Regions from separate parts of the Vibrio sp. PID23_8 genome, predicted to be linked through region 3. Evidence: riboswitches for the same ligand, from Rfam matches in the RefSeq annotation. Region 3 holds a riboswitch; each other region holds the start of a gene.
What was found. Region 3 has a riboswitch for thiamine pyrophosphate ahead of thiD (bifunctional hydroxymethylpyrimidine kinase/phosphomethylpyrimidine kinase). Riboswitches for the same ligand answer to the same signal wherever they lie in the genome.

Region 1 (8,096 bases), on a different contig from region 3:
GAGTGGTCGAGTCGTAGGAGAGATCGGTGAAGCCTTTGGTGTACAGGATTTGCAACTCGATACGGCGGGCTCTGGTGATGATTCACAAGTTACCGTGAGCGGTTATATTCTCCCAGGATTACAGGTGAAGTATGGGGTCGGTATCTTTAATTCTTTGGGTGAGTTCACCATACGTTATCGTTTGATGAAAGATCTGTATATTGAAGCCGTGTCAGGGGTGGATAGTGCGGTCGATCTGCTTTATCAGTTTGAATTTGATTGATCATGGTCTGTGATCATCGCTAAGGAGTGATTATGCAGCAGCTAGTGTTTGTGTATGGAACCTTGCGTAACGGAGAGCGCAACCATCATTTTCTGAGTAACGCGGAGTTCCTAGGGCACCATGAAACGGATGCTCAGTTTGCTTTGTATGATCTTGGTCCGTATCCCGCATTATCAATTGGGCACAAGGCGGTGCAAGGTGAGGTGTACTTGATCGACGACAGCACTCTCATGGCGCTAGATAAGCTGGAAGATGTTCCAGTTGAATATCGCAGAGAGACTATCATTACGCCTTTTGGACAAGCTTGGATCTACTTGTATCAGGATACAGAGCAGTTGAGCGAAGAGGTGGCTTCTGGAGATTGGTGTCAGAGGGTGTGAACGATACTGAGAGCAGTAACGACAGCATGCAGTGGCAACAATACGGTATGCAGCGAGCGGAAGCGGGTGACTCAAAACTCTCCATGCAAGAGCTCAATAAAGGCGACGACTTATATATGGCGTACAGTAATGGCTATGAAAGCGGTCGAGCTAATTACTGCGCACAAGACGCTTTCACGCTCGGTGAAAGCAGGCTTTATTAGCGAGGCATTTGTGACGATTTAGATGATCGATTCCGTCGAGAATACGAATTAGGGCGCACATCTAAAGGCAGCAAACGCTATTCATGAGTGAGGAGTAATGATGAGACTATTTGCGATTGGCGCTATGCTGCTTTTTCTCAACGCTTGTGCGCAAACCACACTACCCAGCTCTGTTAACGCGACAGACTGGCAAGCTTTCGGCAAACAAACGGCACTTAATGGCTCTCTTGAGTTGTCTGAAGAGCGTATTGCCAAGTTAGATGACACTAAGCGTGCTACTCCTGAACTTATCATGGCCTACCAAACTGGCTACCAAGAGGGTAAGGAAGAGTATTGTCAGCAAAGTGCTTATATTCTCGGAGTACTAGGCACACCTTACTTAGGCATCTGCGATGATCTAGACCCATTTTTCCAATATGATTATGAATCAGGCAGACGGTCGACGGCCGGTGGGTATTAAACAAAGTTATGACAACGAAAAAGCGCTGCCGATTGGCAGCGCTTTTGTTACCTGATACCTGCGATTATTTTTTTTGAGCACGCTGGTAAGACTCAATAATTTCTGCTTTTGCTGCTTCTACATCAGCCCAGCCATCGACCTTTACCCACTTTCCAGATTCAAGCTCTTTGTAGCGCTCAAAGAAATGTGTGATTTGTGCTTTTAATAGCGCTGGAATATCACCCACGTCTTGAATATGTTCGTATTCTTTGGAAACTTTTGAGTGAGGAACGGCAACCACTTTGGCATCTTCACCTGATTCATCGGTCATTTTCAGCACACCGACCGGGCGGCAACGAATCACCGATCCAGGGATCAATGGATAAGGGGTTGGAACCAATACATCAACAGGGTCACCATCGAGAGAAAGCGTGTCGTTTACGTAACCGTAGTTGCATGGGTAGAACATTGGTGCTGACATGAAGCGATCGACAAATACCGCACCAGACTCTTTATCGACTTCGTACTTGATGGGGTCTGCATTTGCAGGAATTTCGATGACGACATAAATATCGTCAGGAAGGGATTTACCAGCGGGTACGTTGTTTAAGCTCATTTGAATATTCCTTTTCATTGAAGGCTAAGTATAATCTGGCTAATATTTACGCAATTTACTTTAGCGATAAAAACACGGCGGGTAAAGGCCTGCCGTGTTGGGAGTATTCGATCCTCAGCGATAAAATTAGACTTCGTCGCGATTTAGCTCAAGAAATTCTTCGACTTTTCTTACCATATTTTTTGAACCAACGAAGAATGGCACACGTTGGTGAAGTTCGGTTGGCTGTAAATCCAGAATGCGGTTCACGCCATCGGAAGCAATCCCGCCAGCTTGTTCAATTAAGAATGCCATCGGGTTACATTCATAAAGCAGGCGCAGTTTGCCTTGAGGGTGGCTTTGCGTACTAGGGTAAAGGTAAATCCCACCTTTTAATAAATTACGGTGGAAGTCCGCAACCAAAGAACCGATATAGCGAGACGTGTATGGACGCCCATCTTCAGGTTCATTCTCCTGACAGTATTTGATGTATTTTTTAACACCAACAGGGAAGCGAATGTAGTTGCCTTCGTTTATTGAGTAGATCTGACCGTCTTCTGGGATCATCATGTTCTCATGAGACAGGCAGAAACTGCCAATGGATGGATCGTACGTAAACCCGTTTACGCCATTGCCAGTGGTGTAAACCAACATGGTGGATGAACCATAAATCACGTAGCCAGCGGCGACTTGTTTGTGACCAGGTTGCAAGAAATCTTCTTCTGTTGCTGGTGTACCGATAGGGGAAACTCGGCGGTAAATGGAAAAGATGGTACCGACTGACACGTTCACGTCGATGTTTGATGAGCCATCGAGTGGGTCCATTAATACCACGTATTTTGCGTTTTGGTTGAGTTCTCGATTGAAGGCAACCGCTTCATCTTCTTCTTCACTGGCCACGCCACATACTTGGTCGCGAGCTTCAAGCGCCGCTTTGAACTTGTCGTTCGCATAAACATCGAGCTTTTGCTGGGCTTCACCCTGTATGTTTTCTGTACCGACTGCGCCAGTGATATCACCAAGGCCGGCCGCATTGATTTCGCGGTTTACGATTTTGGCAGCCAAACGAATGGAAGCTAAAAGAGATGAGAGATCGCCGCTAGCGTGGGGGAAGTCCACTTGCTTCTCTACGATGAATTCGCCTAAGGTGCGCATTCCTGACATGGTTAATCCTTACTTTTCAATTCAGTGGGGGCTCGCACAATGGGACATCTCTTTATGAATGTTAAACTATTGTGCTAATTGTAAGTTTAATTCGCAGATCTTTTTAATGGTAATGAAGTAACGGTTTGAGATCTCAATTTATTTGTAGAGCTACCCTAGCTTTCATCTCAGAGTTCGCTGACAGTACAGTCTGTATCCAGCCTTGTCAGATTTGTGAAAGGGACTGCAAGAAGAAGGTGAAAGACACTCGCTTTTCTTACAGTTATCACGATAATGAAAGAATTAAAAAACGCATTACAAGGTTACGTTTATGCACATTCATATCTTGGGTATCTGCGGCACGTTTATGGGCGGCGCGGCAATTTTAGCGCGTCAGCTAGGTCATAAAGTGACGGGTTCGGATGCCAATGTTTATCCACCAATGAGTACCCTGCTAGAGTCTCAAGGTATTGAAATAATTGAAGGATTTGACCCTTCTCAACTTGACCCTCAACCCGATCTCGTGGTGATAGGCAACGCGATGAGCCGTGGTAACCCATGTGTTGAGCATGTACTCAACACCAATATTCGTTACACTTCGGGTCCACAGTGGTTGCAAGAGTTTCTATTGCACGATCGTTGGGTTCTGGCGGTATCGGGTACCCATGGTAAAACCACCACTTCAAGCATGTTGGCTTGGATCCTAGAAGATTGCGGTTACCAACCGGGCTTCCTTGTTGGTGGTGTGCTAGGTAACTTTGGCGTGTCGGCTCGCTTGGGTGAAAGCATGTTCTTCGTTGTCGAAGCGGATGAATATGACAGTGCTTTTTTCGATAAACGATCTAAGTTTGTTCATTATCACCCACGCACGCTGATCATGAATAACCTTGAATTCGATCATGCAGACATCTTCGACGATCTAGAGGCGATTAAGCGTCAATTCCATCATTTGGTGCGTACTGTTCCGGGTAACGGTTTGATCTTGGCGCCAAAGCAAGATCCGTCTCTGCAAGAGGTGATCGAGCGCGGTTGTTGGACAGAAAAGCAGTTCTCTGGTGTCGATGGTGATTGGCAAGCACACAAATTGGTTGTCGATGGTTCTAAATTTGAAGTGTCACTGCAAGGCGAGAAAGTAGGCGTCGTGGATTGGGACCTCGTTGGTGACCACAACGTAGATAACGCATTAATGGCGATTGCTGCTGCGCGTCATGTTGGTGTTACTCCTGAGCTTGCTTGTCAGGCGCTTGGTCGCTTTATCAATACGAAACGTCGTTTGGAGCTAAAAGGTGAAGAGCAGGACGTGACGGTTTACGATGATTTTGCTCATCACCCAACAGCGATTGAACTGACGCTGGGCGGTTTACGGAACAAGGTAGGCGAACAGCGTATTCTTGCCGTACTGGAGCCTCGCTCTGCGACCATGAAGCGCGGTGTTCACAAAAATACACTCGCGGCGTCATTGCACAGCGCAGATGAAGTGTTCCTATTCCAACCGGATGACATTGGTTGGTCGGTACAAGACATTGCTGACCAGTGTCTACAATCTGCGTTTGTCGGTACAGAGATGGATAGCTTTGTCGCGAAAATCGTCGAACGAACACAACCGGGTGACCAAATTCTTGTGATGAGCAATGGTGGCTTTGGTGGCATCCACGGCAAGCTTCTAGAACAACTGAAACAAAAAGCTTAATGACATTTATGCAGCAAAAAGTAACCCCTAAAAAAGCCATCACATTAGCATTAACGGGCGCTTCTGGTGCCCCGTATGGCCTTCGCCTTCTCGAGTGTCTTGTTTCAGCGGATTACCACGTGTATGTGTTGATCTCTTCTGCAGCTCGTGTGGTGATGGCGACTGAGCATGATTTGAAACTACCAAGCGGCCCTGAAGCGGCACAAAAGGCATTAGTAGAACACCTCAACTGCAACCCAGATAATTTAACGATTTGTGGTAAAGATGATTGGTTCTCACCAGTGGCATCAGGCTCCGCAGCGCCGAAACAAATGGTGGTGTGCCCATGTTCAGCGGGTAGCGTCGCGGCGATCGCACACGGTATGTCGGATAACCTGATCGAACGTGCCGCGGATGTGGTGATGAAAGAACGTGGACAGTTGCTGCTTGTGGTGCGTGAAACGCCATTCTCAACCCTACATCTAGAGAACATGCACAAGCTATCGCAGATGGGCGTGACCATCATGCCTGCTGCGCCGGGCTTCTACCATCAACCGAAGAGCATTGAAGACTTGGTTGATTTTATGGTAGCGAGAATTCTTGATCACTTAGGTATTGAACAAGGTTTAGTGCCACGTTGGGGTTATGACCAACGTTGATTGTGTAATCAATCAAAGACCTTTACAATCCATCCAACTCATCGGGGAGCAAACTCATTTGGCATTGAACTCATCAATGCACTTGGGCGCTGAGACCTAATCGCTGAACGTTGTTGAGCAGGAAGGGACCCGTATTACCTGAACCAGATAATGCTGGCGTAGGAATTGAGCCTGGATATTGGAAGTCCTAAATACCTGCCTCAACCCTGTGCCGCTCAACTTTTCGACATGCAAATGGAGAGCGAGCCGTGAAAACCACTCTTAGTCTGATTGCCCTTGCAGCCATCACTTCGACTTCAGCGTTTGCCGCTGAAAACACCTTAACTGTCTATACGTACGACTCTTTCGCTGCCGATTGGGGACCTGGTCCTAACGTCGAAAAGGCATTTGAAGCCAAATGCGGATGCGATGTTAATTTCGTTGCACTGGACGATGGTGTTTCCATTCTTAACCGCCTTCGTTTGGAGGGAAGCAACAGCAAAGCGGATATCGTGTTAGGTTTGGATAATAACCTAATGGCGGAAGCAAAAAAGACTGGCCTGCTGACTGAGCATAACGTTGATACTTCTAAAACCACGCTGCCTAACGGTTGGCAGGATAAAACCTTCGTACCTTACGATTACGGCTACTTTGCTTTTGTGTACAACAAAGATAAGTTAGCAAATCCGCCAAAGAGCATGCAGGAGTTGTTGGAAGAGCGTGATGATCTGAAAGTCATTTACCAAGATCCTCGCACTTCGACGCCGGGCCAAGGCTTGATGTTGTGGATGAAGTCTATCTATGGCGATGACGCCACCCAAGCGTGGAAGCTGCTAGCGAGTAAAACCGTTACCGTTACCAAAGGTTGGTCCGAGGCGTACTCCATGTTCTTGAATGGCGAGTCTGATCTTGTGCTGTCGTATACGACTTCTCCCGCCTACCATTTGATTGCGGAAGACGATGCTAAGTACGCAAGTGCCAACTTTGCTGAAGGTCACTACATGCAAGTGGAAGTGGCGGCCAAGGTAAAAAGCTCACAGAATTCTGAGCTAGCCGATCAGTTCATGAACTTCATTTTGAGTGATGAATTCCAATCGGCAATGCCAACGGGCAACTGGATGTACCCAGTGACTGATGTTGAGCTGCCAAAAGGTTTTGCAACGCTCAGCGTACCAAACAAGTCACTGAGCTTTAGTGCTGATGAAGTTGCAAAAAAGCGTAAGTCCTGGATTCGTGAGTGGCAAAGCGCATTGACGTTTTAATATAGGTTCTACTTTTGAATTCTGTACCGAAAATTGGTTTAGGGGTCGCGATGATTATCACGGCCTTTGTTATTTCTGCCCTAGGTGCTTTGATTATTCAAGCGCCTTCTCTTGATGTGTCGATGGTTTGGAGTGATCCTTACTACCAACATGTCACCAAGTTCAGCTTCTACCAAGCATTTCTCTCTACCGTGTTGAGCGTCGGCTTTGCCATTCCCGTCGCTCACGCACTTTCTCGTCGTGAGTTCTTTGGTAAGTTTCTACTGTTAAAATTGTTTGCTTCCACCTTGGTTCTGCCAGTTTTGGTGGGTGTATTTGGTTTGCTGGCGATTTACGGCAATAGTGGCCTGATTGCAAAAGGACTACAAAGCCTTGATGCTGATCTACCGTTTTCCATCTATGGACTGAACGGTATTTTGCTTGCGCATGTGTTCTTCAATATGCCTTATGCGGCGCGCCTACTTTTGCAGGCATTGGAATCCATTCCTTCAGAGCAACATAAACTGTGTGCACACCTTGGTATGACTCATTGGGACAAATTCCGCTGGGTGGAATGGCCACGTCTAAGGCAACAGTTAGCTCATGTGAGTGGCTTGGTGTTTATGCTGTGTTTTACCAGCTTTGCCACCGTGATGGCATTAGGCGGCGGACCGAAGTCAACGACGATTGAACTTGCCATTTACCAAGCGATTAAGTTCGACTTTGATTTGCAAGCTGGGGCGCTGTTGGCGCTGTGGCAAATGTTGTTATGTGGCTTACTCGCGATTGGCGTACAGAAGTTGACGAAGCCAGTCTCGGTAAGCGCTGGAAGCATATCAGTACAGCAATATTTAACGAAGGATCATGGATGGTCAAAAGCTTGGGATTGCTTTTGGATCATGGCTGCCTTTTTACTTGTCATACCGCCGCTTGTGATGGTCGTATTCAGTGGTATCAACCAACAAGTTTGGTCGGTATTGAGTGATGAACGCTTTTGGTCTGCATTGTGGAATTCACTCAAAGTTGCCGTGTTAGCGAGCTCTCTGGCTGTTGCTGCTGGCGTGTCAATTTTGCTTACTAGCCGACGTTGGCGTTTGCAATACAAGAACAGCCGCGCCGATCAAATTGAACTAATTGGCACCATCATCTTGGTGACGCCTGGATTAGTTATTAGTACTGGATTATTTCTATTGCTACGCTCATTTACCGATGTATTCAGCTTAGCATTTTTTGTGGTTATTCTGGTGAATGGTTTAATGGCACTGCCGTATGTGATTAAAACCTTGTCTCAACCGATGTTACACATTGAGCAGCAATACCAGTACGTTTGTGCCAGCCTAGGCATGCGTGGTTGGCAACGTTTTAAAGTGGTGGAGTGGCAAGCATTACGCAAGCCATTTGCTCATGCGTTTGCAATCAGCTTTATGTTTGCGATTGGCGACTTAAGCGCGATTGCTTTGTTTGGTGGACAAGAATTTAGAACCTTGCCGTTGTATCTATTCCAATTGTTAGGCAGTTATCAAATG
Region 2 (8,096 bases), on a different contig from region 3:
TGAACGACAAGTATCGGATAAAACAAAAGTTTTATCTCCGTGTGGAGCGGTAGTTCAGTTGGTTAGAATACCGGCCTGTCACGCCGGGGGTCGCGGGTTCGAGTCCCGTCCGCTCCGCCATTTATTCAGACAAAGCCCTAGCAGCAATGCTAGGGCTTTTTCGTATGTGTAAGATTTGAATTAATACAAAAAAGCTTAATGCTAAAGGTAATACTAATCACAGTAAGTAATCAGAGTTAGCTCAGGAAAAACGCTAAAATTTTCGATAAGTAGTTATTCCACAATTAAAATTTTAAACGAAGTTATCGAGCGTTATAACAAGCTAGAATGATCGGTTATTTACTACGATTGGTATAACCTCGAAGATTAATTGTTCGGGTTTATTTCCTCTTTTTGTCTTCCTAGCTCCCTTTCATTGTATTTATAAATAACCATTAGTCGTATTTTTAGTGGTGCTGCTTATTTGTACTAAGTGATACCTGTAACTTTTTAAATACGTGTAACTGTTGGATGTTGTTTTCGCTGAATTCTAAGACTTTATAATCACTATTATTATAAATTTGATTACAATATCGCCATCAACTTTTCTGGGGGCATTATGGGACAACTATCCATTTTGGGCTTTATTGCATTAGGTGGCGCATTTGGTGCGTGTACTCGTTACTTAATTTCTGAACTTTGTGTAATGCTACTGGGGCGTGGTTTTCCTTACGGTACGTTAACGGTAAACGTCGTTGGCTCTTTCATCATAGGCCTTTTGATCGCTGCGTTTGAAACTGAACTGATAACAACTGATCCGTGGCGCCAAATTATCGGTCTTGGTTTTTTGGGTGCATTAACCACTTTTTCTACCTTCTCGATGGATAACGTGTTGCTTATGCAGCAGGGTGCCTTCTTTAAAATGGGATTGAACATACTGTTGAATGTCGTGTTAAGCATTTCAGCTGCATGGATTGGGTTCCAATTATTGATGCGTAGTTAGCAAAAATACTCAAATTTTAATCAGGTCGGCTTGGTTTAACCAAGCCGTTTTTATATACTGATTTCACTTGTCGGAGTGCCATAAGGCTGAGACCGTTAATTCGGGATCCGTTGAACCTGATCAGATTAGAATCTGCGAAGGGAACAAGAGAAGATATCTACACCAGAGTTCTATCTGGTCGACCTATCAAATAGTCGAATGTTGTTATAGACGAAGAGCACCCGCTCAACCTGTCCTTAATTCGATTCCTCTTGTCGCATCTATCCGCCAAGCATTTTTATCCCAATACTTTTTATCTAAGCATAACAAAGCAAGGAAAAATGCTATGTCGAGTCGCAAGCAAGCGAGACTGGAAGCAAAACAGTTCATTGATACACTCTCGGTACAACCGTACCCAAATTCAAGCAAAGTCTACGTAGATGGTTCACGTCCCGATATTCGTGTGCCAATGCGTGAAATATCACTCGCTGATAGCCTTATTGGAGGCACAAAAGAAGCGCCTATTTTCGAGCCTAATGAGCCAGTACGCGTTTACGATACCTCAGGTGTATACACAGATCCAGAATACACCATAGACCTCTACAACGGCTTACCTAAGCTGCGAGAAGGGTGGATTGAAGAGCGCGCTGATACTGAACTACTCGATGAAGTAAGCTCGGTATACACCAAAGAGCGCTTAGAAGATGAAACGCTAGACGATCTTCGTTACGGTAATCTACCACGTATTCGACGTGCTAAAGGTGGGCAGTGTGTGACTCAGTTACACTATGCTCGCAAAGGCATTATTACCCCAGAAATGGAATACATCGCGCTACGTGAAAATATGGGGCGTGCTCAATACCGCGATGAAGTGCTGAATCAACAACATCCGGGTCAAAGCTTCGGAGCGAATCTTCCAAAAGACATTACCGCCGAGTTTGTGCGTAAAGAAGTCGCCGAAGGTCGCGCGATTATCCCTTCTAATATCAACCACCCAGAATCCGAACCAATGATCATTGGGCGTAACTTTTTGGTCAAAGTGAACGCCAACATCGGTAACTCATCGGTCACTTCTTCGATTGAAGAAGAAGTAGAGAAGTTAGTATGGGCAACGCGCTGGGGCGGGGATACCGTTATGGATCTCTCTACTGGACGTAACATCCACGAAACTCGTGAGTGGATTCTACGTAACAGTCCGGTTCCGATTGGTACTGTACCCATGTACCAAGCCCTTGAGAAAGTAAATGGTGTTGCGGAAAACCTTAACTGGGAAGTGATGCGCGATACTCTGATTGAACAAGCAGAGCAGGGCGTTGACTATTTCACTATCCATGCCGGCTTACTACTTCGCTATGTACCAATGACAGCAAAACGCGTTACTGGCATTGTTTCTCGTGGCGGTTCTATCATCGCGAAATGGTGTTTAGCACATCACCAAGAAAGCTTCTTATACACCCACTTCCGTGAGATCTGTGAAATTTGTGCTAAGTATGATGTGGCACTCTCTCTCGGTGATGGCCTACGCCCTGGTTCGGTTGCCGATGCTAACGATGAAGCGCAATTTGCTGAGCTTCGTACCCTTGGTGAGTTAACCAAGATTGCGTGGGAATACGACGTTCAGGTCATTATCGAAGGTCCTGGTCATGTTCCAATGCATATGATCAAAGAGAACATGGAAGAGCAGCTAGAGCACTGTCATGAAGCACCGTTCTACACGCTTGGTCCACTGACGACAGACGTCGCTCCTGGTTACGATCATATTACTTCAGGTATTGGCGCGGCCATGATTGGTTGGTATGGCTGTGCGATGCTTTGCTACGTAACACCTAAAGAGCATCTCGGCTTACCAAACAAAGAAGACGTGAAGGTTGGCATGATCACTTACAAGCTTGCTGCGCACGCCGCTGACTTAGCGAAGGGACACCCTGGTGCTCAAGTACGTGATAACGCGCTGTCTAAGGCTCGCTTCGAGTTCCGCTGGGAAGACCAATTCAACTTGTCACTCGACCCAGATACCGCGCGTGCTTTCCATGATGAAACCTTACCTCAAGAGTCTGGCAAAGTTGCTCACTTTTGTTCGATGTGTGGACCAAAGTTCTGCTCCATGAAGATTTCCCAAGAGGTACGTGAGTACGCGAAAGATATTGAGCAAGTTGCTGCGGACCAAGCTATCTCGATCAAAATGCTTGATGACCCTCTCGAGGGCATGCGTCAAAAATCGCAAGAATTTAGAGATACAGGATCTGAGTTGTACCACCCAGCAGCACATGCCGAGGTAAGTGACTAATGAGCCAAATCCTTATTCCGTCATCATTGATTGATCTGACGGGTTCAGTTCAGCAATGTTTGTTGGTGGCAAAAGAACAGGGGTTTAGCATTGTAGACATTAAGTTGGGTGTGAGCCCAGCTCAATCTATTCAGCTTGTTCGCGACCAACAGACCACACACATAACGACTGATCTCATTGATGGTTATGACTCTGAGCCTAAGTGTTCATTTGCGCTTTATTATCGTTCTGCTTTATCGGTAGAAGCGTGCGCAAAGCAACCGTCAAAAGCGATTTATATTGGTATTGCTGATCGCCAGGTTTCCGGTGAAAAGCATGAAGTGCTTCAGCTTGATATCTGGCGTCACCCAATTAACGATGAAGTGAGAGCGCTTACCGTTAAGTCCAAGCTCAACACAGCATTTGCTCCTGAGCATCACCTTGCTTGGATAGTAACGCTGACAGTACTCGATTTTCCTATTGAAGATGCATTAACACTTGCTCGAGCAATGACAACGCAACAAGCGAATGTTTCACGTGAAACACTATTGAATGACAACCTTGACGAGGGACGATCTACTCAGTGGGCTGACCAATTTGATGATTTCCCCACACCTGTACTGGAAGATAACCGACTCGATATTCAAGTTGGTTGGTCTACACAAGGAGAGAGCGTTAGCTTTCCAACGCTAACCAAGCAAAGTCTAGGGCTTTATCCAGTCGTTGATGATGTTGCTTGGATTGAGCGTTTACTGCCTTTAGGCATCAACACGATTCAACTACGAATCAAGAACCCACAACAAGTCGATTTAGAACAACAGATCATTCGAGCAATTGAGCTAGGTCGTCAGTATCAAGCACAAGTGTTTATCAATGACTATTGGCAGCTGGCAATCAAGCATGGCGCTTATGGCGTTCATCTAGGGCAGGAAGACATAGATGAATCGAATTTGGCTCAGCTAACTAAAGCCGGCATTCGTCTTGGTCTTTCTACTCATGGTTATTATGAGCTACTGCGCATCGTACAAATTCACCCTAGTTACATTGCGTTAGGGCATATCTTCCCAACCACCACAAAACAGATGCCATCGAAACCACAGGGTTTGGTGCTCTTGGCACGGTATCAAAAGCTGATTGATAGCATTCCTTATGGAAATACAGAGCCGGCTTTCCGTCCTTCAAAAGACAAAGAAGTAAGTGTCGACGAGCTCGGTTTTCCGACGGTCGCGATTGGTGGCATTGACCAATTTAATGCTGACCAAGTTTGGCAAACAGGTGTTTCTAGTTTGGCAGTTGTGCGAGCTATTACGTTGGCTGAATCACCTCAGTCTGTCATCGAGTTCTTCGCACAACTGATGAAGAAAAGACAGCTAATGTTTACTGATCAGAGTAGTGAATTGGCGGATACCAAGAGAGGCGAGCATGCTCACGGATAAGCACTTCCTTCGCTATCAGCGCCAAGTCGCTCTGCCTGAAATTGCCGAAGTTGGGCAAGAGCGCATGAGAAAATCGCATGTGCTGGTCATCGGTTGTGGTGGGTTAGGCAGTGCAGCGAGTTTGTACTTGGCATCGGCGGGCATCGGTAAATTGGTTGTGGTTGATGATGATGAGGTTGATAGCAGTAACCTACAACGTCAGATCATTTATCGTGAACAAGACCTCCAAGTTGCGAAAACAGAAGCAACCGTAAAGCAGCTCACTGATCTTAATTCGATGATCCAAGTACGCGCTCTCAATAAGCGATTAGACACAGCACAGCTGCAGCTTGAGGTGATGTTGGCGGATGTGGTGCTGGACTGCACCGACAATATGCCAACCCGTCAGCTAATTAATCAAGTCTGTTTTGAACAAAACACGCCACTCATCTCAGCGGCGGCAATTGGTTGGCAGGGGCAGTTCGCCGTCTTTGATTATCAAACACCAAGTGAACAAGAAGTAGAAAGCAAAGCCTGTTACCGCTGTTTATATCCGTTCGATGAATTACCACAAACTCAAAAGTGTCGTGAGAGCGGTGTCGTCGGTCCGGTGGTCGGCACACTTGGTAATTACCAAGCGCTTGCGGCAATTCAAAAACTGGCGACGGGAAAGTTTCATGTCGAGACTGCCAAGTTACACCTGTTTGATGGATTGAAAATGCAATGGAAAACCATGGCGATAAGCAAAGATAAACAGTGCCAAGTGTGTGCTCAAGTTTAGCTTACGAGCTAACTGAGCAAGATTTCAAACTGGCTATTTATTAGTGATAAACAGCTAGAAGTCATGGTCGTAATTATGAGAGTTGGAAGAAATGATGTCATCAGAACAACAAACAACACTAATGACCGCTGCTGACTTAGATGTGATCACCATTGTCATCAATGATCAGTCACATCAAGTTGCCAGTGAGTCGAATTTACAACAAATCATTAGTCAATTTGAGCTGCCAGAAATGGGCTGCGTTTTTGCAATTAATAACAACGTTGTGCCGCGCAGTGAGTGGGCTAGCACCGTTCTTTCACAGGGAGATAGCATCTCTTTGTTTCAAGCGATCGCAGGAGGTTAACGTCGATGCTTAAAATTGGTGATAAAGAATTCGAATCTAGACTGTTCACAGGAACAGGGAAGTTTGCCAACGGCCGATTAATGGCAAAAGCGATTCAAGTGTCGGGCTCTCAACTTGCGACCATGGCGCTGAAGCGTGTGGATGTGAACGACCTACAAGACGATATTTTGCTGCCGTTAAAACAAGCGGGTGTGAACTTATTGCCGAACACCTCGGGTGCAAAGAACGCTAAAGATGCAGTGTTTGCTGCTCAACTGGCACGAGAAGCGTTGGATACCAACTGGCTAAAACTGGAGATTCACCCAGACCCGAAGTACTTAATGCCCGATCCAATTGAAACACTTACGGCTGCTGAGCAACTAGTACGTGAAGGGTTTATTGTGCTTCCTTACTGTCATGCTGATCCGGTTCTTTGTAAACGATTGGAAGAAGTGGGTTGTGCAGCGGTAATGCCTTTAGGTGCACCGATCGGTTCCAACAAGGGGATTGTTTCTCACGACTTCCTAGAGATCATCATCGATCAAGCCAACGTTCCAGTGGTTGTAGATGCGGGTATCGGTGCGCCATCACATGCTGCGCGTGCGATGGAAATGGGCGCAGATGCCGTGCTCGTCAATACCGCGATTTCAGCTTCGAGCGATCCCGTTGCGATGGCGAAGGCATTTAAGTTGGCGGTGGAGTCGGGACGTATGGCTTATGAAGCTGGTCTTGCTGGTAAGGTTTCTCATGCGGTTGCGTCGAGTCCACTGACGTCATTTCTAGATGAGCTTTAGTCTTAGATGTGTAGCTATTAAGTGAGGGAAACATGAGCTTCGTTGAACAATTTAAGCTGCTCAATTGGGATGACATTTCGATGTCGATTTACGCCAAAACCGCACAAGATGTTGAGCGAGCATTGAATAAACCCAAGCGTGATTTGGAAGATTTTAAAGCGCTAATTTCACCAGCGGCTGAAGCGTACTTAGAGCAAATGGCGCAGCTGTCATACTCGGCAACTCGCAAGCGTTTTGGTAATACCATGTCGCTTTATATCCCATTGTACCTTTCTAACTTGTGCGCCAATGCTTGTACTTATTGTGGTTTCTCGATGGAGAACAGAATTAAGCGTCGCACCTTGAATAGGTACGAAGTGGCTGCAGAAGTCGAAGCCATTAAACGAATGAAGTTCGATAGTGTATTAATTGTGACTGGTGAACACGAGACCAAAGTGGGTATGAAATACTTCCGCGAAATGGTGCCGATGATTAAGCAACGCTTTAATTATTTGGCGATGGAAGTGCAGCCACTTGGTCAAGATGAGTACGCAGAGCTCAAGACATTGGGTTTGGATGCGGTGATGGTCTATCAAGAAACGTATCATCCTTCGACCTATGCTGAGCATCATTTGCGAGGCAATAAGATGGACTTCGAATACCGATTGGATACTCCTGATCGTCTTGCAAAAGCGGGTATCGACAAGATCGGTATTGGTGCTCTGATAGGATTGGAAGAGTGGCGTACAGATTGCTTTTATGTGGCAGCGCACTTGGACTATCTTGAGGGCACGTATTGGCAAACTCGTTACTCGATTTCATTCCCGCGTTTGCGTCCTTGTGAAGGTGCCCGTTCTTTAAACGGAAAGCAGCCAAAGTCAATAATGACGGACAAGCAGCTTGTTCAGCTGATTTGTGCTTATCGTTTATTGAATCCAGAAGTGGAGTTGTCACTATCGACTCGTGAGTCACCCAAGTTTAGGGACAATGCTTTTCCATTGGGTATCACCAGTATGTCTGCCGCATCGAAAACTCAGCCGGGAGGTTATGCGATGGATGATGTGGAACTCGAGCAGTTTGAGATCTGTGATGAGCGAAGTGCTGGTTCTGTGGAAGATATGCTTCGAGGCAAAGGTTTTGACCCAGTATGGCGAGACTGGCACTCGGCGTATTCTGGTTAAGTCACAAGTAAAGTCACTGGTCATCGTTATGTTTCACGTGAAACATAAGCAAAAAGTAGAGGGTTGATGCAAAACATCAACCCTCTACTTTTCTAGCTTCTAGCTTCTAGCTGTGCGCTATAGCTAGCGTTGCTTGACGAAGCCACTCTTTCACATCACCTTCAACAAGTGGGCTGATCTCATCCCACACTTTCTGATGGTAATCATTCAGCCAAGCAAGCTCCGGACGAGTTAGCATATCAACGTTGATGTTGCGCTTGTCGATTGGGCAGCGTGTTAGCGACTCAAATGACAGGACAGGGAAGTCACCGTTAGTGGGTGTTTCTACAACAAGCTCTAGGTTTTCAATACGGATGCCAAATGCATCTGCACGGTAGTAACCTGGCTCGTTGGA
Region 3 (8,096 bases):
GCTGCATTCCAAACCAAGGATCTGCTTTTCACAATCGCGCGCCAGTTTAGTGATGCGCTCTGGCGTCAGTTCTTCATCGTTTAATTGGTAAAGCGCACGTTCAAAATACGGCACAACTAGAATGCTGCGCTCTTCGTACGCTTTGAATGGCTGACGGCTGTTGATCATCGCTTGGATGATCTCATCCGGTACTGGATTACCTTCTGCGTCCAACGCGTATTGTTTTAGCCAATCGGCATCGGTCAACAGGCTGTCACAGAACATGGATTGTGTTTCTGCGTATGCCATGGACGTCGGGGCGAACTCTTGAGAGAAACACGGCGCGTTCATCTTCACGTTAGAGAAGTGCGCAGCGTGACCACCTTCGTGGAACAAGGTGTTGATGCCATCGTAGCCGCTGCCAACTTGGTCTGGCTTAGCATTACTGGTGAAGTTCACTTGCGCTGCAACCCACTCGCCTTGGTTGTAGAACGATGGGATAGGTCCATGGCAGAAACCGTTCGGGTATTTGCCTTTGCGATCAAGCAGGTCTAGCGTCAGTTCTGCGCCTGAATATTCGATGTTAAGACGACCGAACGACTCCACCCAGCGACGCAGCGATTTTGAGAACGGTACGTACGGATCTAGGTCACGCATGACGTCACCCGCGAACGAGTACACAAAGTTGTAGCCAGTCAGTGCGCTTTGACCTTTTTGCTCAGCAAGGTTTGTTAAGCTGCTTAGATGTGCTTCGCGCGTGCGTTGTTCAAAGTCATCCAAGATGTTGAACAGTTGCTCTGAGCTCATCTTCTCTGTTTTCTTCACTGAGTAATCAAAGAAGGTTTCGTAACCTAAAGAACGCGCAAATTGGTTACGCAGTTTGATCAGCTCAATAAAGCCGTTTTGTAGCAACCATTGCTCAAGGTCGAGCAGCGTTTGGTGTGCTGATTGACGCACTTCTTCGTGATTGTTGGCGCGAATCGTCGAAGACAATACCGGCAAAGATCCTTCTATCTGCTCGCCGTTTTCATTGGTAAACATCAGGACGTGGTTTTGCTTTTTCTCGAACAACTCGGCTTCAAATGCAATCAGAGCATTTTTTTGCGCTTGAGCTTGCTCGCCTTCAATAGCGTGTGATTCAAACGTGGCTAACCAGCCTTGCAGACCAATTTGCGTTTGTTGTTTCTCTTGTGGATCAGCGATCGCTTCAGCCGCTTCAAGTTGTGCTTTGATGGCTGAGATTTGTTCGGCGTTGCTTAAAAAATTCGTCCAAGTTGTTTGTGCTTTTGTCGAGCCATCGTGGTCGTCGCTGATGCCCATGTACGTTTCCCAAAAGAAGTCTTCTTTGGTGCGATGGATAGCGAGGTAACGTTGGTTGAGGTCGTTTAGGTATTCCGTTGCTGTCATTTTGATCCTTCAAATGTTTGCTTTATTGAGGTTTTTATCGTCGTCGATTATGGCATGCACAAGTAGGGGAAAGGAATGGCTGAATGTGGATAAAATGTTATTTTGCAATTGTCGTCGGAAGGTATAGGTATAGGTATAGATAACGAATGACGAGGTAAAAGAAGCAATGCTACGTGTTGAGGGATGAGGCCGAGCGATCACTCACTCGGCAGAAATGGTGTTTCATTACTCTTCTGGGTATTCGCCTCTCTCTTGAGTTTGGCCTTCTGCTTTCCAATGTTCGTTTGGATCGAATGCTTCATCACAAAGATCAACGGTGTAACCCATTTCAGTGATTTCTTTAAGGGTTAGATTATCTGCAATTTTCGCAGTATCACCCGCTTTATTGCGCAGTTCCATAAGATTCCCTCCTGTACCGTTCTCTGTCTATACCCAAGTAACCGAGTATCGAGAGGTTACTTGGGTATAAGTATATATCTCTTTGCGCCTAATGATGGGGAAGAGCTCTTTATTTTTGCAACACATTGGAGACGCGCTTTAAGTTGAGATAACAATACGTCTTAATATCATAGTGATAAGTTTCAAGTGGTTTGTGAATGTGGCACTGATGTGGTTTTGTTTGCGCCACGCATAATGAATCTTATCGAAGTGATACCTAAGCGAGTGTGATCTTCGCCAATCTTGCCGAGAGCGTTATGAGAGTGATTTTAAATTTTATTACTTAATTAACACGTTGATTTATAATGTTAATTTTGTGTTCATGTTGGCGGTGGTGATGTTCGCTAGCGTGCGTAAAAGAAAAAGTAAAAATTATCTAAATTAGGCGGGGATATTTCCGTGCCAGAGAGTACAATCCTGCTCCTTAGTTGTATTGGGAGCAGAGTTATGACCGCTAAGCCAGATCGAATGACCGCAATGCGCGATATCATTACACAAGTGAAAGCAGAACTGCCGATCTACGAACCAGAAACGTTTGTTTGTGGGCCTGAAGGTAAGTGTATTGGTTGTCCGAAAAAATTGTTAGAAATGGTCGATTCTGAACTGAGTTATTGGGAGTCGGCAATGGAGCGCGGTATTACGCCTCAGTTTGATGAGCTGCGTCGTTTTGGAAAAATGTGTACCAATGTGCGTCGTGGTTTGATTCGTAATAACGTGCCATTGTTGAATGCTTAATCAATAATTCTCGAGGATTGAACCAAATGACGTTTAATCCGGCTTCCAATGCGGGGTAAATGTCTTTTTTGGGAAGGTCTCCCACCACCGTGAGTTGATTGACAGGAACACCAAGTTGCTCGGCAATGGTGTGATAGAAGGCTGGTTGATTTTTCTGGATGCCAAGATTAGCAAAGCAAAGTAACCAGTAACGAATTGATCGAGTTTGACTCGTTGAAAGGCGCATTGTACATCTTCCAGGGAGGAATCTGACGCGCTGGTGGCAATATAAATAGGGTACTTACTCGAGAGCTTAGCTAAGGTTTCTCTCGCTTGGGGAATAACTTCTACATATTCCCAATCGCACATTTTCCTTGTGCCTCGGGAAAATCGACCATTAAGGTGTTTCCCCAATCGAAAAGAGAAATCATGTTTGAATCTCCTTTATTCGTACTTTCTGCAAAATATGCCCTTATTTTTGCAGTGAATAGAGTTTATCGGCGTACTTTTGTTCACCTATTTTATACGCACCTGGGATGGTTTCGGTGAGTTGGAATCCGCACTTTTCCAGAACCCGTTCAGAGCCAATGTTGCCCTCCGTCACCTTGGCGGAAAAGTGCGAAATCTGATGTTCGTTTGTTGCCCATTCGATGACGGCTGCGAGTGATTCCGTACCGTATTGCTGGCCATAAAACTCCGGCAACAATAAGTATCCCACTTCGGCTTTGCCTTCTTGCAGAACAAAGCCTGTAATTCCAATAGGCTGCGAGGTTTGCTTTTCGTAAATCACTAAACATAACCAATGATCACTTTGTGGTGTCCATGCAGGTAGGCGTGACTCGAACTTGTGCATCAGATCGGAGTCAGAAGGTGGATCAAAACACAGGGTGATAATGTGTGGATCGGTGTGCAGACGTTGGTACAAAGCCCAATTGTCCATCGTAAGCGGTTTAAGTGTCGTTCGATGTGTTGTTATGTTGAGCGAAAGCACGCACAGTTCCCCGCCTTGTGATTGAGTGTTATTTCTCAAACATATCAAAAATACTTTGATAAACAACATCTAATTCTAAGTTTGGTGTATTAGGTTTATATCAAAAAAGAAGCCAGCAACTTGCTAGCTTCTTTTTATCTGGACTTGCTGAGCTTTATTTTGCTGTTAAAGAAATAAAAGGCAGTTTTTTGGTAATTTGAAACACAGGGATCAAACTGAACACTACCGTAACGAACACCACCGAACCAATCAAATCCTCAATTCTGTGCATGCCGAGCCATAAACGGCTGTAAGCCACGCCCATTGCCCACACCCACAAAGTTACAGCAGAGAAATAGCACTTATGCTGCAAAAGTAACCCACCAAAGAAAGCTAAGCAGATAGAAACGAAAATCGTATGACCAGATGGGAAAGAGTAATCCTTTTCGCCTTGCCAGTGACGAGTGCGCCATTCGCTGACTTTCTCAGAAATCTGTCCTATAACATTCGCTTGCTGTGGGGTTGCTAGTTGATAAAACGCTTCTGGGCGCTCAATCAATTGCTCTGCGGCAAGCAATTCGGTGTAGGGACGTGGGCTTTCTGTCATCAGCTTTAAGCCTGTTTTGCTGGCAAAACCAATCACCAGTAACAATCCCAGCATAGACAGTTTTTGCATCCAGTCAGACTGGGTTGGTTTGAAGCGATAAAGGGACAACACCAACAGCGTTAAGGTAATCAAAAAGCCTTTGCTGCCCGCAGAATCCGTCAGCAGAGTAAAGAGAATGCCAGTGCCATCAGAAACGTGAGAAGTAAGATCGTGATACGAGGCAAACAGCGAAAGCGGGATGATGCCAAGAATGAACAAGGCGAGCATCATCAAACCGTATTTTTTAGTTTTCATCAAAAGTCATACAGCAGTCGAAATTAGGCAGCTATCTTACGACAATCGATGTGAAAAACTTATCAACGCTGTGTCAATTCGAATGTGAAAGTGACATCGATGTCGTTCATTGATGAAGCGCGGTATTAGAAAGTGTTGAAATGCAAATGCGCACATCCATAAGCGCTTTGTGTTTAAAGGACAAGTAAGCTAGTTCATCAAACGCAGTAGGTACTCCGATGCGGCTTTTGGATCTTCCGCATGGCAAATGGCCGAAACCAAAGCCAAGCCGTGAACGCCAGTTGCGCCAAGCTGCGGAATGTTACTTTCGTTAATACCACCAAAGTGCATTAGCGCACATGCGTGTAATCTGCAAAAAAGTGGTTCACAGGACCATGACCTTTACCGACTTCAAGCTCATCTGCGTGCGCGATGGCTTGGCTTATATACTGCTTACCCAGATGAACGGATTTGTGCAGATTGTTGCCTTGACCAAGGTAAGACGCGATAGCTGAAGACAGGGTACAGCCTGTGCCATGGGTGTTTTGGGTTGAGAAGCGCTTGGCGCTAATCAATTCAGAACTGTCTGGCATGATCAACAGATCGTTGCTGTTTTCGTCTTTCTCTAAGTGGCCGCCTTTTAACAGCACTGCTTTTGCACCTAGTGCACGTAAATCAGAAATCATATCGTTCATTTCAGACTCTGATTGAGGCACCGGCTTGCCCGTCAATGCTGCACCTTCAGGTAGGTTAGGGGTAATGATGTCTGCTAGCGGAATCAGCACTTCTTTTAATGTGTTGATCGCCGACAGTTCAAGGAGTAAATCGCCGCTGGTGGCCACCATTACAGGGTCAACCACAAGGTGTTTAGGGCGGTATTGCTTAATCTTGTTGGCAACGGCTTTAATGATGTTGGAATCTGTCAGCATGCCGACTTTGACGGCGACAATGTTGAGATCGGTAAATACTGCGTCGAGTTGGCTTTCTACATGGTCGAGAGGAATAGGGAAAATGGCAGAAACGCCTTGGGTATTTTGCGAAGTAATCGCCGTGATCACTGAGCAAGCAAAACTGCCGGTTGCGGACATGGCTTTGATGTCGGCTTGAATGCCTGCGCCTCCACCGCTATCAGAACCTGCAATCGTCAACACAATCGGTGTGTTGGATGAAGATGTTGCTTGTGGCAGTGTTGATGGTTTTTCTTGTCTTGACTGCTGCGCCATGGTTGCTCCTATTACAAGACATATAGGAACAGACTTGGCCATCGCAAAGGAAGATTGTTGATCGGATCCGTTGAGGCTAGCTGAACTGATGGAGTTCAAGATCAGCTAGTGGCAAAGTGATGATAGTTCCCTACGTCAGTGCTAACTGAATCAGGTTCAACGGGTCTCGAATTTCGATCTCAGCCAACGCATGAACTGCATTGGCTCCCCGACTATTTCGCAAAGAGCATAGCAGTTCCCCCAGTGAAGCTGCACGTGCTTTTTCCTGTTATGAGGATCTATCGATTAAATATGAGATGTGGCAGAGGTAATAGAGGATAGACATCAGAGCAAATGACGTGCTGCATTGAAAGTCGCAGCAAAAGACACCATCTAATATCGAGATATCGACATATTACGTAACGAACCGTTCTTTAATTTAACAAGGATTAGCATAAAACAAGGTTAAAAAAGTGTTAATATTTAACGCGTTGCCAATATGTCTTTGAGTTATCTTATGAAGCGACTAGATAGAACCTAACTCAAAGACAAGGAAGGCGAGAACGATCAACGAGCAAGGAGATCTCATGCTTAATTCTGTAACGGCGAAAGCGGTGATAGATCACGCTCTGTTTTTAGGGGCTGATTTCGCTGAGTTATTCGTTGAACACCATCAAACCAACACGGTCCAGATCGCATCTGGTGAAGTGGATAAGGTTAACTCGGGTATTGATTTTGGTATCGGTATTCGTCTCTTCTTCGGTCATAAAGTGCTTTACGGTTACACCAACAGCACCGATGAAGCCGAACTGAAACGCGTAACCTCACTGCTTGCTGCAAAAGACAAGCGTGAGCAAATCGTTTCAACAGGTTCTCTCAATCTGAACCGCTACCCAATTCAACATGGTTGTCGTATGCCACTTGGCAAAGACGCTAACCTAGATTCTAAAATCGCTTTCCTATTGCAAGTTGACCAAGCAGCACGTGCAGAGAGTGAACACATTAGCCAGTTCATTGGTAGTGTGCTTCAGCGCGAACAACAAGTGTCTATCTTCAACTCAGAAGGTCTACACGTTGACGATACTCGCCATTACATTCGTGTTGTTGGTAATACCGTCGCTCAAAAAGGTAATGAGCAATCTTCTGGTATGGAAGGGCCAGGTGCACTTGCTGGTTGGGAGTTCAGTGAACAACTTGATGCGAAAGAACTCGGTCAAACTATTGCGCAACAAGCGTTGGTGAAACTTGGCGCGGATGCGTGCCCATCGGGTGAAATGCCAGTGGTGATTGGTAACGGCTTTGGCGGCGTTATCTTCCACGAAGCGTGTGGTCATTTGCTAGAAACCACTTCAGTTGCTAAAAAAGCATCCGTATTCCACGACAAGATGGGCGAAATGATAGCTCACACTGCCGTGAATGCAGTTGATGATGGTACCATGACCAACGAATGGGGCTCGATTCATATTGATGATGAAGGCATGCCGACTCAGCGTACTCAGTTGATCAAAGACGGTAAGCTAACGAGCTTTATGGTTGACAAAATGGGTGGCATGAAGACAGGTTACGAGCCTACAGGTTCTGGTCGTCGTCAAAACTACAAGTTCGCACCGACTTCGCGTATGCGTAACACCTTTATTGAACAAGGCGAGCATTCACTTGATGACATGCTGGCAGGTATCGAACGTGGTATCTATGCGAAGAAGATGGGCGGCGGCTCGGTTCAGCCGGGCACGGGGGAGTTCAACTTTGCCGTTCGTGAAGCTTATCTCATTGAAAATGGCAAAATCACCAAACCTCTGAAAACAGCAACGCTTATCAGCACGGGGCCAAAAGTGTTAAAAGAAATCAGCATGGTCGGCAAAGACATGGCGCTTGCTCCGGGCATGTGTGGTTCAGTAAGTGGCTCAGTGCCAACCACAGTCGGTCAACCAACATTGAAAGTAGATAATATTCTGGTAGGAGGCGGTAACTAATGAGCCAAGAACAACAACTTCTTAATGCGGTTGATTACGTCCTATCAGAAGCAAAGCGTCAAGGTGCAGAAGCTGACGTGATTGTAAACCGCAACAGCAGCTTTTCTCTGAAAGCGAACCAAGGACAGTTGGATGAGTACAAAGTAAGCTCAAGCCAAGTTCTGGGTGTTCGTGTTGTGAAAAATGCGCGCGTTGCAACAAGCTACTCTGAATCACTAGAGCAACCAAGCTTAGATTTGATGCTGACCAATGCACTGCAAAGCGCTCGCTTTTCTAAGCAAGATGAACATCAGACCATTAGCTGCGTGAATAGCCAAATCACGACCGATGTAACTGAGATTGCGCAAGAAGATGCGACTTCAGTTGACGAAAAAATCGAACTTTCTCTCGCGCTTGAGCAAGGCGTCGTGGCTCTACCTCACGCTTCTAGCTCACCTTACAATGGCTATAGCGATGGCGAGACTCAACTGATTATCGCCAATACTCAAGGCACGTTGTGTCAACATTTCGAACGATCGTTTACTTGTTATGCG

Region 1: linked by a shared signal. The riboswitch ahead of thiB (thiamine ABC transporter substrate binding subunit) and the one ahead of thiD (bifunctional hydroxymethylpyrimidine kinase/phosphomethylpyrimidine kinase) in region 3 are both predicted to bind thiamine pyrophosphate.
Region 2: linked by a shared signal. The riboswitch ahead of thiC (phosphomethylpyrimidine synthase ThiC) and the one ahead of thiD (bifunctional hydroxymethylpyrimidine kinase/phosphomethylpyrimidine kinase) in region 3 are both predicted to bind thiamine pyrophosphate.

The regions. Positions count from the first base shown of each region.
Region 1 covers NZ_LIXE01000004.1:79,928-88,023, forward strand. Annotated here, with positions in the region: gene AK966_RS09320 (translocation/assembly module TamB domain-containing protein) at 1-262, shown strand, start outside; gene AK966_RS09325 (gamma-glutamylcyclotransferase) at 295-642, shown strand; gene AK966_RS09330 (DUF2799 domain-containing protein) at 639-845, shown strand; gene AK966_RS09335 (DUF2799 domain-containing protein) at 946-1,305, shown strand; gene ppa (inorganic diphosphatase) at 1,370-1,900, opposite strand; gene fbp (class 1 fructose-bisphosphatase) at 2,027-3,043, opposite strand; gene mpl (UDP-N-acetylmuramate:L-alanyl-gamma-D-glutamyl-meso-diaminopimelate ligase) at 3,354-4,712, shown strand; gene AK966_RS09355 (flavin prenyltransferase UbiX) at 4,712-5,350, shown strand; TPP riboswitch at 5,383-5,532, shown strand; gene thiB (thiamine ABC transporter substrate binding subunit) at 5,599-6,591, shown strand; gene thiP (thiamine/thiamine pyrophosphate ABC transporter permease ThiP) at 6,606-8,096, shown strand, end outside.
Region 2 covers NZ_LIXE01000021.1:27,011-35,106, reverse strand. Annotated here, with positions in the region: tRNA gene AK966_RS19130 (tRNA-Asp) at 44-120, shown strand; gene crcB (fluoride efflux transporter CrcB) at 599-982, shown strand; TPP riboswitch at 1,044-1,142, shown strand; gene thiC (phosphomethylpyrimidine synthase ThiC) at 1,308-3,248, shown strand; gene AK966_RS19115 (thiamine phosphate synthase) at 3,248-4,663, shown strand; gene AK966_RS19110 (HesA/MoeB/ThiF family protein) at 4,650-5,423, shown strand; gene thiS (sulfur carrier protein ThiS) at 5,515-5,769, shown strand; gene AK966_RS19100 (thiazole synthase) at 5,775-6,542, shown strand; gene thiH (2-iminoacetate synthase ThiH) at 6,575-7,702, shown strand; gene AK966_RS19090 (aminopeptidase P family protein) at 7,809-8,096, opposite strand, start outside.
Region 3 covers NZ_LIXE01000005.1:288,660-296,755, forward strand. Annotated here, with positions in the region: gene AK966_RS11635 (M3 family metallopeptidase) at 1-1,386, opposite strand, end outside; gene AK966_RS11640 (hypothetical protein) at 1,612-1,785, opposite strand; gene AK966_RS11645 (hypothetical protein) at 2,272-2,559, shown strand; partial or broken gene AK966_RS11650 (HAD family hydrolase) at 2,462-2,969, opposite strand; gene AK966_RS11655 (GNAT family N-acetyltransferase) at 3,011-3,529, opposite strand; gene AK966_RS11660 (phosphatase PAP2 family protein) at 3,684-4,409, opposite strand; partial or broken gene AK966_RS11665 (thiamine phosphate synthase) at 4,599-4,733, opposite strand; gene thiD (bifunctional hydroxymethylpyrimidine kinase/phosphomethylpyrimidine kinase) at 4,739-5,611, opposite strand; TPP riboswitch at 5,722-5,832, opposite strand; gene AK966_RS11675 (TldD/PmbA family protein) at 6,178-7,563, shown strand; gene AK966_RS11680 (TldD/PmbA family protein) at 7,563-8,096, shown strand, end outside.